2 regions of the Actinoplanes sp. NBRC 101535 genome follow, and region 2 is predicted to be linked to the other one. Evidence: riboswitches for the same ligand, from Rfam matches in the RefSeq annotation. Region 2 holds a riboswitch; the other holds the start of a gene.
What was found. A riboswitch is a leader RNA that binds a small molecule or an ion and turns the genes downstream of it on or off. The one in region 2 is predicted to bind thiamine pyrophosphate.
Positions count from the first base shown of each region.

Region 1: it holds a riboswitch for thiamine pyrophosphate, as region 2 does, so the genes downstream of both, QSK32_RS09425 (ECF transporter S component) here and QSK32_RS06075 (thiamine phosphate synthase) in region 2, are expected to answer to the same signal.

Region 1 is NZ_BSSY01000003.1:83,815-90,883, forward strand. It holds gene QSK32_RS09405 (PH domain-containing protein) at 1-346, opposite strand, end outside; gene QSK32_RS09410 (methylenetetrahydrofolate reductase) at 378-1,298, opposite strand; gene QSK32_RS09415 (energy-coupling factor transporter transmembrane component T family protein) at 1,425-2,228, opposite strand; gene QSK32_RS09420 (ABC transporter ATP-binding protein) at 2,225-3,655, opposite strand; gene QSK32_RS09425 (ECF transporter S component) at 3,658-4,242, opposite strand; TPP riboswitch at 4,314-4,418, opposite strand; gene QSK32_RS09430 (alpha/beta fold hydrolase) at 4,478-5,290, shown strand; gene QSK32_RS09435 (DUF6328 family protein) at 5,320-5,853, shown strand; gene QSK32_RS09440 (hypothetical protein) at 5,822-6,427, opposite strand; gene QSK32_RS09445 (ArsR/SmtB family transcription factor) at 6,473-6,769, opposite strand; gene QSK32_RS09450 (metal ABC transporter permease) at 6,798-7,069, opposite strand, start outside.
Region 2 is NZ_BSSY01000002.1:223,058-230,126, forward strand. It holds gene QSK32_RS06065 (class I SAM-dependent methyltransferase) at 35-652, shown strand; gene QSK32_RS06070 (ABC-F family ATP-binding cassette domain-containing protein) at 682-2,328, shown strand; TPP riboswitch at 2,367-2,477, shown strand; gene QSK32_RS06075 (thiamine phosphate synthase) at 2,471-3,055, shown strand; gene thiO (glycine oxidase ThiO) at 3,052-4,065, shown strand; gene thiS (sulfur carrier protein ThiS) at 4,056-4,256, shown strand; gene QSK32_RS06090 (thiazole synthase) at 4,258-5,007, shown strand; gene QSK32_RS06095 (thiamine phosphate synthase) at 5,001-5,567, shown strand; gene thiD (bifunctional hydroxymethylpyrimidine kinase/phosphomethylpyrimidine kinase) at 5,564-6,331, shown strand; gene thiC (phosphomethylpyrimidine synthase ThiC) at 6,404-7,069, shown strand, end outside.

The DNA of each region.
Region 1 (7,069 bases), on a different contig from region 2:
TCAGCTGGCGGATGTCGACGTTGCGCTTGAACTCGAGGCGCACGTTGCCGAGACCGCTGAACCACAGGTCCAGCTCCGAGTCACGGTCGAAGCTGCCCGCGGTCTCCACCGAGAAGGCCTGGATCTTGTTGTACGGCAGGGTGGTGAAGTCCGTCTTCGAACCGGTGATGCCCTGCACGTTGGCGGCGATCAGGCGCTTGTCGGTGAAGACGACGAAGTCGCGGACCGTTTTGAAGGTGAAGACGACCCGCTCACCCGGCACGAGGAACGGGGCGATCTGGGAGTGCACCTCCTGCGGGTCGCACGGGTTGAGCTTGAACACGGAGTCGGTCTTGAAGTCGATCACGCAAACCACGGTAGCCGGAGCGGGCCAGCGGTCACGCCTTCCGCAGCAGGGCGGCGACCTCGGTGGCGAGGTCGGTGGTGGCCTCGATCTCGGCTTTGCGGATGGAGACGCTTTCGATGTTGAAGCCGTACGGGACGCCCAGGTGGTCGCAGAAGTCGATCAGGTCGCGGGCGATGGCGACGCACTGCCGGTAGGACTCGGCCAGCGGGTCGGGGGAGTGTTCGATCGAGTTCTGCAGCCAGCGCGGGATGTCGACGCCGAGCCAGCGGACGAACTCGAGGGTCTTCAGCGAGCCGCAGAGCGACAGCGTGAAGACGATCGTGCGCGGGGTGACGCCGCGGCGGCGGCACTCGTAGAAGTAGTCGGAGACCAGGTTCTTCGTCTCGTTGACGTGGTAGACGACCTGGGAGACGAAGAACGACGCGCCGCGGTCCTGTTTGGTGAGCATGCGCAGGTGTTCGTCGGCGCGTTCGCTGATCGCCACGGCGCCCAGCGGCAGGTCCGGCCGGACTTCGGCGCGCAACTCCTGGGCCCGTCGCAGGCCGGTGTGCACGTCCTTGCCGCCGGAGGAGGCGCCGACGAAGACGCCGAGGACCTCCGGGCCGGCGGAGGCCATCCAGTTGCGGAGTTCGTCCTCCGGGTATTTGCCGACGCAGCGGTAGATGATCACCGGCTTGTCCCAGCCGCCCAGGTGGTCGGTCAGGTAGCGGGCCGGGTCCAGGGTCGGCAGGTACGGGAACGGGCGCTCGTCCGGGTTGCGGTCGGATTCGTCGTCGATGTCGTACAGGATCAGGCCGTCGAGGTCGAGGCCGCCCAGCCGGTCGAGGGTGACCGTGGCGATCTCCTTGATTCTCTCCGCGGTGGCGCTGCGGCGGGGCGGGGTGATGCTGAAGAGCAGCACGCCGCCGCGTGCCTCGGCGAGTGATGTGTGCAGAGTGGGACGCGACGACATCCCCTCAGCCTAGGGAACCCGTGATCAGTGGGCGGCGTGGCAGGGAGTCGCATCCCGCCTTTCGAACGGGACCATCCCGTCACCGGTGGCGGGCGGGACGGTCGGCACCACTCGGGCGGCGAACGGTCAACTGATGACCGGCTGGAAGAACCCGGTGAGCACGGCGACGGTCAGGATCAGGGCGGCCAGTCCGGCCGCGCCGGCCAGCAGGGCGGTGTCCGCGCCCGTGAATCGCTGCAGGCGGGCATGGGTGCGGGGTGTCCGCGCGTCGAACCCCCGGGAATCCATCGCCACCGACAGCCGGACACCGCGCCGCAGCGCCCCGACCAGCAGCGCGAACGCGGTCGACGCGAACAGCCGCAGCCGGGCCACCGGGTTGCGCCCGGCGTCCACCCCGCGGGCGCGGCGGGCCAGGGCCAGCGCCCGCCACTCCTGCCCGAGCAGCGGCAGGAGCCGGAACGCGGCGAGCGCCCCGATCGCGAAACGGGCCGGGGCCTTGGCGTTCTGCACCAGCGCGTCGGCCAGGTCGGTGGGGTCGGTGGTGGCGAACACGATGATCCCGGGCAGCGCCACCGCGAAGATCCGCAGGATCAGGGCGGTGGCGGTGGTGAGCACGCCGGTGGTGATCTGTATCGGTCCGAGGGCCAGCAGTAGGGTGCCGCTGCGGTCGGCCGCGAACAGCACCATGGAGACCAGGATCCCGGCGGCGGCGAGCAGCAGCGGGGCGAGACGGCGGGCCAGCACCCGCATCCGGACGCCGAAGGCCGGCAGCAGGGCCAGCTCCACCAGCAGGGCGGCGGCCGGCGTGACCGGATCCACCGTGGAGATCAGCGGCAGCGAGAAGAGCAGCGCGGCGCCCAGCTTGGCGACCGGGTTGCGGCGGGCCAGCGGGGCGGCCGGGTCGGCGACCGGGGCGGGAGCGAGGATCACGGCCGCGATCTCCGGGGGAGTGGTTGTGGGTCGGGCGCGCCGAGCGGGAAGGTGCGATCAGCGAGGGTACGCACGAAGTCCTCGTCGTGGGTGACCGCGACGATAGCGTGCCCCTCGTCCCTGAGCCCCGCGAACAGTCCGATCAGTTCCCGCCACGTCCGCCGGTCCTGGCCGAATGTCGGCTCGTCCAGCACCAGCAGCCGCGGGGCGGTGGCCAGCGCCGTCGCCACGCTCAGCCGCCGCGCCTCGCCGCCGGAGAGGGTGAACGGGTTGGCGTCGGCCAGCCGGGTCAGGCGCAGACGGTCCAGCAGGTCGTCCACGATCCGCCGGATCTCCGCCGGGGACCGGCCGAGCCGTCGCGGGCCGAGGGCCAGTTCGTCGGCCACCCGGCCGGTGACGAACTGGTGTTCCGGGTTCTGGAAGACCGATCCGATCCGCCCGGCCAGGGTGGCGGCCCGCCATCGGTGCGGGGGCCGGTGGTCGCCGGTGACCCGGACCTGTCCCGTGTCCGGGGCGGTCAGCCCGCCGAGCACCAGGGCCAGGGTCGACTTGCCGACGCCGTTGGGGCCGGTCACGGCGAGGACCTCGCCGTCGCGGACGGTCAGCGAGACGGGGTCCAGTCGGCCGGTGACGGCGGCGCTCGTCACGCGTACGACATCGGTTGTCGGGGTTGAGGTGGCCTTGACCGGCGGAATGCTGAAGCCGGGCACCCAGACCCCTTCCGCCGCCAGCCGGTCGCCGTAGGCGGTGAAGACCACGTCGGGGGAGCCGTCGGCGCGCACGCCACCGCCGGGCTCCAGGACCACCACCCGGTCGACGAGTTCCAGTGCCTCGGCGACCCGGTGTTCCACGACGATCAGGGTGGTGTCGGCGCCGGTCGCGCGGGCCACCGCGTCGCGGATCAGCGCGGCGCCCGGCGGGTCGAGGTTGGCGGTGGGCTCGTCCAGCAGCAGAAGCCCGGGCCGCAGCGCCAGGACCCCGGCGAGAGCCAGGCGTTGCGCCTCACCGCCGGAGAGGGCCGCGGTCGGGCGATTGATCGGGTACGGGAAACCGACCCGGTCCAGTGCGTCGCTGACCCGTGGCCAGATCTCCGCGGCCGGCACACCCCGGTTCTCGAGACCGAAGGCCACGTCGTCCCCGCTGCGGGCCATCACCAGCTGGGTCTGCGGGTCCTGGAACACGATCCCGGTCCGGTCCCGGGCCTTGCGCGGCTCGAGGCCGTCGATCTCGATCGTGCCCTCGGCCTCGCCGGAGTCCTCGGGCAGCAGGCCGGCCAGCGCGGCGAGCAGGGTGCTCTTGCCGGCCCCGGAGGGACCCAGCAGCAGCACCCGCTCGCCGTGCCGGATGTGCAGGTCGAGGCCGCGGACCGCCCAGGCGCGGCGCCCGGCGTGCCGCCACCCGAAGTCACGGATCCGAACCTCGGACATGACTAGATGAGTGCCCGTTCCCGGCCGGGTCCGAACCGGTCGAGCACACCGGTCGGTGCCAGCGCCTTCACCAGCACCCAGCCGCCGAGTCCGGCGAGCAGGGCGCCGCTGACCACGGTGAGCAGCGCGTACGGCACGCGGTAGTCCCACAGCGCGTACTTGGCGTTCCAGACGAAGAAGTCGAACAGCGCCGCGGTCACCCCGGTCATCGCGCCGGCCAGCAGCGCGGCCGGCAGTTTCCAGGACCGGTAGAACAGGACCGCGAACGCCAGCTCGGCGCCGAGCCCCTGGACCAGTCCCTGCGGGATGACGGTCGCCCCCCAGGCACTGCCGAGCAGCGCGGAGACGATCGCCGCGACCGCCTCGGTGTACAGCGACGCGCCCGGCTTGCGGATGATCAGGCCGCCCAGCACGGCCGGCAGCAGCCAGACCCCGTAGAGCAGGGTCTGCGCGGGCGGGAAGAAGGCGAAAGCGGCCTCGGTGACGCCCCAGACCGTGTTCCAGGCCCAGAAGATCACGCCGAACGCCACGGCGATGACCGAGGCGATCACGATGTCTATCGTGCGCCAGCGGTGACGGTTGTCCATGATTTGCCTCCCAGCGGGTACCGGGAGGAGACGCATGCCGGCACCGGGCGACGTTGCCCGGAACGCGGCACGGCTGTGAGAGACCGAACTTCCTGCGCTGGCATTACCCAGATCAGGTACGAGGGTCTGCGGGTCCACCCGCACTCTCAGCGCTGTGCGCTCCCCTGTCGGATTACATGTGCTTCGATGACGCTAACACCCGGTTAACGGTGCGGCACAGGGAGGGACCGGTCACATGGAGATCAAAGCCCGAGGCATGACCTTCGACCTGTACGAGGGGGGACCGTCGGACGGCGAACCGGTGCTCCTGCTGCACGGCTTCCCGCAGGATCACCGGGAGTTCGATGCGATGCTGCCGCACCTGCACGCGGCCGGGCTGCGGACGTACACGGTGGACCAGCGCGGATACTCGCCCGGCGCCCGGCCGGGCGAGGCCGCCGCGTACCGGATCACCGAGATGACCGCGGACGTCCTCGCCCTGCTCGACGCGCTCGGGCTGGAGTCGGCGCACATCGTCGGGCACGACTGGGGCGCGAGCGTGGGGTGGCTGCTCGCCGCCAACCACCCCGGCCGGGTGCGGACCCTGACCGCGGTCTCGGTGCCGCATCCGCGGGCGATGATGCTGGCGATGCGGGTCCGGGCCTCGCAACGGGCGCGGATGGCGTACTTCCAGGTGTTCCGGTCGGCGTCGGCGGAACGGCTGCTGTTGGCCCGCAACGGGACCCTGCTGCGCTGGATGCTGCGGCCGCTGCACCACGCCGAACAGTACGTGGCGGCGATGCACGAGCCGGGCCGGCTGACCGGCAGTCTGAACTGGTACCGGGGATACCGGACCGCGGACGTCGCGGACACCCCCACGGTCACCGTGCCGACCACGTACGTGTGGAGCGACCGGGACGGGGTGGTCGGCCGGACCGCGGCGCTGCGGACCGCGGACTGGGTGGATGCGGACTACCAGTTGGTGGCGATGCGCGGGGTCAGCCATTGGGTGCCCGAGCAGGCGCCGCGGGAGCTGGCCGGGTTCGTCCGGTCACGCATCGGCGTTTGACCATGTGGTGGACGGGGAATGGCCGGGCGATGGCCCCCTCGTCGCACCAGGAAAAATCGCACCAGGAAACCGAGAAACAGCGGTGGGACCGGAACTTCGCGGATCTCCTCCAGGAGTTGCGCGTCGCGCAGACCGGCGTGCAGATCCTCTTCGCGTTCCTGCTCACCCTGCCGTTCAGCAGCGGATTCCCGAATACCACCGACATCCAGAAGGACATCTACGTGGTCGCCCTGATCAGCGCGGCGTTCGCCACCGCGATGATCATCTCGCCGGTGGCGTTCCACCGCGCGCTGTTCCGGCAGGGCCGTAAACCGGAGCTGGTCCGGTACGCCCACCGGATGGCCACCGGCGGCCTGGCGTTCATGCTGATCGCGATGGTCAGCAGCGTCCTGCTGATCACGGACTATCTGCTGACCTGGAAGTGGGCGATCCCGCTGACCGTGCTCACCGGCGGCTGGTTCCTGACCTTCTGGGCGCTGCTCCCGTTCGGCCACCGCAACTGGGGCGATGACACCGACCAGGACGGTTACATCATGGACGACGCCGCAGACCGAGCTTCCTGAGTTCCAGCTCCGCCAGGGCGTCCACCGCCGCGCCGTCCCCGGCCCGCCAGCTCTGGGCGATGTCCGGGCCCAGCTTCGCCAGCTGGTTGAGCGGACGGGAGGTGAGCGCCCGCAACGCCAGCAGATCCCGGCCGGCCGGGTCGTCGCGGACCGCCGCGGCGACCCCGGCCCGCCGGATCCAGCGCAGCCGCAACGGCAGCCAGAGGAACAGCACCAGCGCGATCGGCACCGCGATCGCCACCAGCGGCAGGATCAGCGCCAGCTGGTCGACGAACGCCTGCTGGTCCCGGCCGGCCTCGGCGAGGTTGCGGGCCGCGTCGGCGGCGCTGGTGAACGGCTTGGTGAGCTCGTCGCCGACCAGTGGGACCCGGCCCACCTTGCCACCGGCCTCGGCCAGGTTGTCGGCGATGCCGCCGCCGGCGCTCTCCAGTTTCTGACCGGGCACGGCGAGCTGCAGCACCACGTCGTGCACCCACAGGGCGACGCGAATCCACAGGTAGACCCAGAGAACGACGAGGATGTCGGTGATCAGTTGGCGGATCGCGGTCGGCATGCGGTCGGCGTAGAGCTTCACCCCGGAAGCGTCGCACCCCGCGCGCCGTGGCGCATCACCGGAGAATCAGCGGCCCTCACGGGCGTGACTGACCGCGTCGGCCACGATGTGCGCGACGTGCTCGTCGACCAGCGAGTATTCGATCTCGCGGCCGCGGCGGACGCCCCGGACCACGCCGGCGCCGCGCAGCACCCGCAGATGCTGGGACACCAGCGGCTGCGGGGCGCCGAGCTTCTCCACCAGGTCGTGGACGCAGCGTTCGCCGGCGCCCAGCTCGACCACGATGGCGACACGGATCGGCGCGGAGAGCGCCCGCAGCAGCGCGCTCGCCGGCTCGTAGGCCTCGTAACCGGTGACAGTCATATGTGTGACAACCGTACAGGTGGGGTGGTCAGGACTGCAGGACGACGTCCGGTGGCTCGGTGTCGGCGGCGGCCCGCGCGGGACGTCGCAGGCGCCCCCGGACGGTCGCGGTGATCGCGGTACCGAGGAAGGCCGCCAGCGCGAGGAGCACGGTGGTGGCGCCCGGCGCGGTGTCCGCCTCGGCCGACACCAGGATGCCCGCGCCCGCCGAACCGACGCCGACCAGCATGGCCAGCGCCATCGTGCCCTTGAAGCCGCGGGTGACCTGCTGTGCGGCGGCGACCGGGACCACCATCAGGG
Region 2 (7,069 bases):
GCCGCCTGTCGTGGTGCGGCGGGAGACTGGCGGGGTGAGCGCCGACCACTACTTCACCGCCGAGCCGGGTGCCCCGCTGCGCCGGAGCGAGATCGAGTTCAGTGTCGCCGGGCGGGACTACCGCCTGGCCGTCGCGAACGGTGTCTTCTCCGCCGGACGGCTGGACCCGGGCACCGCCGTGCTGCTGCGCAAGGCCGACCTGCCCACCGCCGGTGTCGAGGGCACCTTCCTCGACCTCGGTTGCGGTTACGGCCCGATCGCCGCCGTGCTGGCCGTGGAGGCGCCGAAGGCGGTGATCTGGGCGGTCGACGTCAACTCCCGGGCTCGCGAGCTGACCGAGGAGAACGCGAAGGCACTGGAGGCGTCCGGCCGGATCCGGGTGGCCGCACCCGACGAGGTGCCGGACGACGTGGTCTTCGACGAGATCTGGAGCAACCCGCCCACTCACATCGGCAAGGCCGAGTTGCATGTGCTGCTGGAGCGCTGGATGCCCCGGCTCGCCCCGGAGGGCACCGCCTGGCTGGTGATCAACAAGCACCTGGGTGGCGACTCGCTGCACTCCTGGCTGGTCGCCCACGACTGGGACGTGCAGCGGGTGGCCAGTCAGAAGGGGTTCCGGGTGCTCCGGGTCACCCGAAATTCGGCTGACTGAGCGACGTCCGCCCAGGGAGGATGCCCGTCATGGGTTACGTGGATGTGGCCGGCGCCGGTTTTGTGCTCCCGGACGGCCGGGAGTTGTTCACCGACGTGTCGTTCCGGGTCGGTGAGGGCGCCAAGGTGGCGCTCGTCGGGCCGAACGGGGCGGGCAAGACCACGCTGATGCGGATGGTGGCGGGCGACATCCCGGCCCAGTCCGGGAGCATCGCGCGCTCCGGCGGGCTGGGTGTGATGCGCCAGTTCATCGGCATGATCGGCGACGACCGGACCCTCGAGGACCTGGCTCTGTCCCTGGTGGCGCCGGCGTTGAGCGCGGCGGGTGCGCGGCTGCGCGCGGCCGCCGCGGCCCTGGACGAGACCGAGAAGTCGCAGCTGGCCTACGCGAACGCGCTGACGCACTGGGGTGAGAGCGGCGGTTACGACGCCGAGGTGCTTTTCGACACCGTCTCGGTGGCCATCCTCGGCACGCCGTGGGACGAGGCCCGGGAGCGGATCGTGCGGACCCTCTCCGGCGGCGAGCAGAAGCGGTTCGCCCTCGATCTGCTCTTCCGGGGTGCCGACGAGGTGCTGCTGCTCGACGAGCCGGACAACTTCCTCGACGTTCCCGCGAAACGCTGGCTGGAGCAGCGGATGCGGGAGTCGTCGAAATCGGTGCTCTTCGTGTCGCACGACCGGGAGTTGCTGGCGCAGACCGCCGACCGGGTGGTGGCGGTGGAGGGCGGCGGCGCCTGGACCCATCCGGGCGGGTTCGCCTCGTGGCACGAGGCGCGCGGCGACCGCCACGACCGGATGGAGGAGACGCGCCGGCGCTGGGACGAGGAACACGAGAAGCTCAGGGAGCTGGTCTTCACCCTGAAGAACAAGGCGGCCTTCAACGACGGCCTGGCCTCGCGTTATCAGGCGGCGCAGACCCGGCTGCGCAAGTTCGAGGAGCCCGGGCCGCCGCCGCTGCCGCCCAAGGACCAGTCGCTGCGGATGAACCTGCGCGGTGGCCGCACCGCGAAGCGCGCCGTGATGTGTGAGCAGGTGGAGCTGGAGGGCCTGACGTTCCCGTTCGACCTGGAGATCTGGTATGGCGACCGGGTCGCGGTTCTCGGCGCGAACGGCACCGGCAAGTCGCACTTCCTGCGGCTGCTCGCGGCCGGTGGCACCGAGCCGGACGCCGAGCACAAGCCGGTCGACGGTGCGCCGTTGGCACACGTGGCGCATCAGGGCCGGGTTCGTCTCGGCGCACGGGTCCGGCCGGGCCACTTCTCGCAGACCCACGACCGTCCGGAGCTGCTGGAGAAGACACTCGTCGAGATCCTGTGGCGGGGTGACGAACATCGCTCCGGAGTGGACCGGGCGGGTGCGATGAAGGTCCTCAACCGCTACGAGCTGGCCGCCCAGGGTGATCAGCGTTTCGGGACTCTCTCCGGTGGCCAGCAGGCCCGGTTCCTGGTGCTGCTGCTCGAGCTCTCCGGCGCCACGGTGCTGCTGCTCGACGAGCCGACGGACAACTTGGACCTGGCGTCGGCGGAGGCGCTCGAGGAGGGCCTGAAGGCCTTCGAGGGCACCGTGATCGCGGTCACCCACGACCGCTGGTTCACCCGGTCCTTCGATCGTTTCGTGCTGTTCAACTCCGACGGTGAGGTCACCGAGGTGCCCGAGCCGGTCTGGGACGTGCGCTAGATTTTCGTCGCGGAGTCGGGTTATGGTCCGACTACAAACGAAAACCCCACGGGAGTCCGGGCACCGGGCTGAGAGGGGGGCTGATGCGGCCCCCGACCGTCGAACCTGATCCGGGTCATGCCGGCGCAGGGAGGAGTGCGTCATGCACGCATCTGTTTTTCCCCGTTTGCACGTCATCACCGATTCGCTGGACGTCGTCCGCGGGGCGGCGCAGCCCGGCGTCGCCGTCCAGATCCGGGTCAAGACCACCGATGCCCAGGCCTGGGCCCTGACCGTCGCCGCCGTCCGGCTCTGTCGCGAGGCCGGGGCGTTGTGCCTGGTGAACGACCGGGTGGGGGTCGCCCTGGCGGCCGGTGCGGACGGCGTGCACGTGGGCGCCGACGACCTGCCGGTCGAGGCCGTCCGCCGGGTGCTCGGCCCGGACGCGGTCGTGGGCGCCACCTGCCGGACCCCGGAGGCGGCCCGGACGGCCGTCGCGGCGGGCGCGAGCTATCTGGGTGTGGGACCGGCGTTCCCCACGTCCACCAAGGACGGACTGCCGCCGCCGCTCGGACCGGAGGGGGTGGCCGCGGTCGCGGCCGCCGTTCCCGGGACGCCGGTCGTGGCGATCGGCGGCATCACCGCGGAACGGCTGCCCCTGCCCGGGGTGCACGGCGTCGCGGCTGTCTCCGCCTTCGTGGCGGACCCGAAGGGAGCGGTCGCGCAGTTCCTGGCGGTGCTGTCGTGATCGCGGTGATCGGCGGCGGGATCATCGGCCTGTCGATCGCCCGCTCGTTGCGGGCGCGCGGCGCCGAGGTCACCGTCTACGACCCCGAGCCGGACGGGACCGGGGGCGCCTGGCACGTCGCGGCCGGGATGCTCGCCCCCGGCCGGGAGTCGGCCTTCGAACATCCGCGGCTGGAGAGCCTGCTGGAGGCGTCGCTCGCGCTGTGGCCGGAGTTCGCGGCGGGCCTGGGCGACGTCGGTTACGACACCACCGGCACGCTCGGGGTGGCGCTCACCGCGGACGACCACGTCGAAGCGGCCCGGGAGTGGCGGCACCAGAAGCTGCAGCCGCTGACCGGGTCGCAGGTCCGCGACCGGGAACCGGCGCTGTCACCCCGGATCCGGGCCGGCGTGCACGCCCCGCACGAGGTCCAGGCCGATCCCCGCAGGGTGGTCGCGGCACTGCGCCGCGCACTGGCCGGGCGGATCGTCGCCCGGCGGATCACCGACCTGGGCGAGGTGGCGGCGGACACCGTCGTGGTCGCCGCCGGATGCGGGACGGCAGCGCTCACCGGACTGCCGATCCGGCCGGTCAAGGGTCAGGTGCTGCGGCTGCGCGGCGAGCCGGGCCTGCTCCGGCACGTGATCGACGGATCGGCCGACGGGCGGCACGTCTATCTGGTGCCGCGTGCCGACGGCGAGATCGTGGTCGGTGCGACCCAGGAGGAACGCGGTGACTCCGCGGCCACCGCCGGCGGGGTGCACGACCTGCTGCGGGCCGCCCTCGACCTGGTTCCGGGACTCGCCGAGCACACGCTCACCGAGATCACCGTCGGGCACCGGCCGGGCACACCGGACAACGGGCCGCTCCTCGGACGGCTCGACGCACGGACGGTGGTGGCCGCCGGGCACCACCGCAACGGGATCCTGCTCGCGCCGATCACCGCGCGGCTCGTCGCCGACCTGGTGCTCACCGGCTCGGACGATCCCTTCCTCGACGACTTCGCACCCGGGAGGAACGGATGCGCGTGACGGTCAACGGGCGGCCGCAGAGCCGGCCCGACGGATGTTCGGTGGCGGCCCTGGTCGCGGAGATCACCGATGCGCACCGCGGGGTGGCGGTCGCGGTCAACGGCACGGTGGTGCCGCGGTCGACGTGGCCGGCGGTCGAGCTGGCCGACGGTGACCGGGTCGAGGTCCTCACCGCCTCGCAGGGCGGCTGACATGGGTGACTTCCTGCCCCCGAACGGGCTGATCCTCGGGACCGGCGGCGCGCAGAGCCTCGCGGTCCTGGAGGAGGCGATCCGGGTGTCGGAGACCACGCTGGTCACGGTGGCGCTGCGCCGGGTCGACGCGGCCGGCCCGGGACTGCTGCCGATGCTCGACCGGGCCGGTGTGCGGGTGCTGCCGAACACCGCCGGCTGCTACACCGCCGGTGACGCGGTGCGGACCGCACGGATGGCCCGGGAGGCGTTCGGCACCGACCTGATCAAGCTCGAGGTGATCGGCGACGAGCGGACCCTGCTGCCGGACGGCGTGGAGCTGCTGCGGGCGGCCGAGACCCTGGTGGCGGAGGGTTTCACGGTCCTGCCGTACACCACCGACGACCCGATCCTGGCCCGGCGTCTCGCCGACACCGGATGCGCCGCGGTGATGCCGGCCGGCTCGCCGATCGGTTCCGGTCTGGGCATCGCGAACCCGCACCACATCGAGCTGATCCGGCAGAGCGTGGACGTGCCGGTGGTGCTCGACGCCGGGATCGGCACCGCCTCGGACGCGGCTCTCGCCATGGAGCTCGGCTGCGACGCGGTGCTGATCGCCAGCGCGATCACCCGCTCGGACGACCCGCCGGCGATGGCCGCGGCGATGCGGCACGCGGTGGCCGCCGGACGGCTCGCCCGCGGAGCCGGGCGCATCCCGCGCCGGTTCCACGCGCTGGCGTCCACACCGGACGACGGGATCGCACGATGGTGACCCCGGGCGGGCTCGTCGTGCTCACCGACCGGAGATCCGCCGCCGGGCCGTTGACCGAGGTGGTCCGGGCCGCGGTCCGCGGAGGCGCCGGGTGGGTGATCCTGCGGGAGAGGGACCTGGGGTACGCGGACCGCACCGCCCTGGCCACGCGGCTCCGGTCGCTGCTGCCACCGCGGCGCCTGATCGTGGCCGGTGTGGACCCGCTGGGCGGCACCGCCGTGCACCTGACCGGAAGTGATCCGGTGCCGGACGGGGTGCCGCTGGTCGGCCGCTCCTGGCACGGCACCGAGAGCCTGTCCGGTGTGGACTACGTGACCGCGTCCCCGGTGTACCCGACCGAGTCCAAACCGGGGTACGGCCCGGCGATCGGGTTGACGTTCCGCCGCCCGGGTGTGCCGTGGCTGGCTCTCGGCGGGATCGACTCGGCGGACCGGGCGGCCGCGTGCGCCGTCGCCGGTGCGGCCGGGATCGCGGTGATGGGGGCGCTCATGCGGTCCGCGTCGCCGGAGGCCCTGGCCCGCACGCTGGTGGCCGGGTTCGTCCGGGGGAGCGGGTCGTGACACCGCCGGTGGTGCTGACCATCGCCGGCTCGGACTCCGGTGGCGGCGCGGGCATCCAGGCGGATCTGAAGACGTTCGCGGCACTCGGGGCGTACGGGACGTCGGTCCTGACGGCGATCACCGCGCAGAACACCCTCGGCGTGACGGCCATCCATCCGGTGCCGGCCGGGATCGTGGCGGCGCAACTGGACGCGGTGCTGTCGGACCTGCCGGTGGCCGCGGTCAAGGTGGGCATGGTGTCCGACCCGGCCGTCGCGGAGGTGATCGCATCCCGGGCCCGGGACCTGCCGAACCTGGTCGTCGACCCGGTACTGGTGGCTACCGCCGGCAGCCGGCTGGCGGATCCTGCGGTCGTCGGCGTGCTTCTGGCGTACGCCCACGTTCTGACACCGAACCGGCACGAGGCCGGTGCCCTCCTCGGCAGGGCGATCGAGACGGCCGGGGAGATGTTCGCGGCGGCGGCGGAACTGGCGGCGCTCGGGCCGCGCGCGGTGGTGGTGACCGGCAGCGAGACGGCGCTCGATGTGCTGCACGCCGGTGGGGTGGGTACGGCGCTGCCCGGTGAGCCGGTGCCGACCGGGAACAACCACGGTTCGGGGTGCACCTTCTCGTCGGCGGTCGCGGTGCGGCTGGCCGCGGGTGATCCGGTTCCGGTGGCGGTCGCGGCGGCGAAGGCGTATGTGCGCCGGGGTCTGCGCGGCGGTGGTTCGTGGCGGCTGGGCGCCGGTCCCGGGCCGCTTGATCACTTCGGCTGGTCGGTCTAGATCGTTCCTGCACGTCGCAGGGTGGCTTCTTGCGGCCGTAGCGTGCCGCTTTCATCCATATTTGTGGAGGTATTGATCGTGCGACGCAAGGTCTATGTGGAAGGTCCGCGACCGGACATCCGGGTGCCGTTCACCGAGGTCGTCCTCAGCGGCGACCACCCGCCGGTCCGGCTCTACGACACGTCCGGACCGGGCGGCGACCCGGAGGCCGGACTGCCGCCGCTGCGCACCCCGTGGCGGACCGGGCGCACCCAGCTCGCCTCCGCGCGGGCCGGGATCGTCACGCCGGAGATGGAGTTCGCCGCGATCCGCGAAGGGGTGCCGCCGTCGGTCGTCCGCGACGAGATCGCGGCCGGCCGCGCGGTGCTCCCGGCCAACGTCAACCACCCGGAGTCCGAGCCGATGGTGATCGGCTCCCGGTTCCTGGTGAAGGTCAACGCGAACATCGGCACGTCCGCGGTCACCTCGTCGGTCGCCGAGGAGGTGGAGAAACTGACCTGGGCGACCCGGTGGGGTGCGGACACCGTGATGGACCTGTCCACCGGGCCGCGCATCCACGAGACCCGGGAGGCGATCGTCCGGAACTCGCCGGTGCCGATCGGAACCGTGCCGATCTACCAGGCCCTGGAGAAGGTGAACGGCGACCCGCTGAAACTGACCTGGGAACTGTTCCGGGACACGGTGATCGAACAGGCCGTGCAGGGGGTCGACTACATGACGGTCCATGCCGGGGTACTG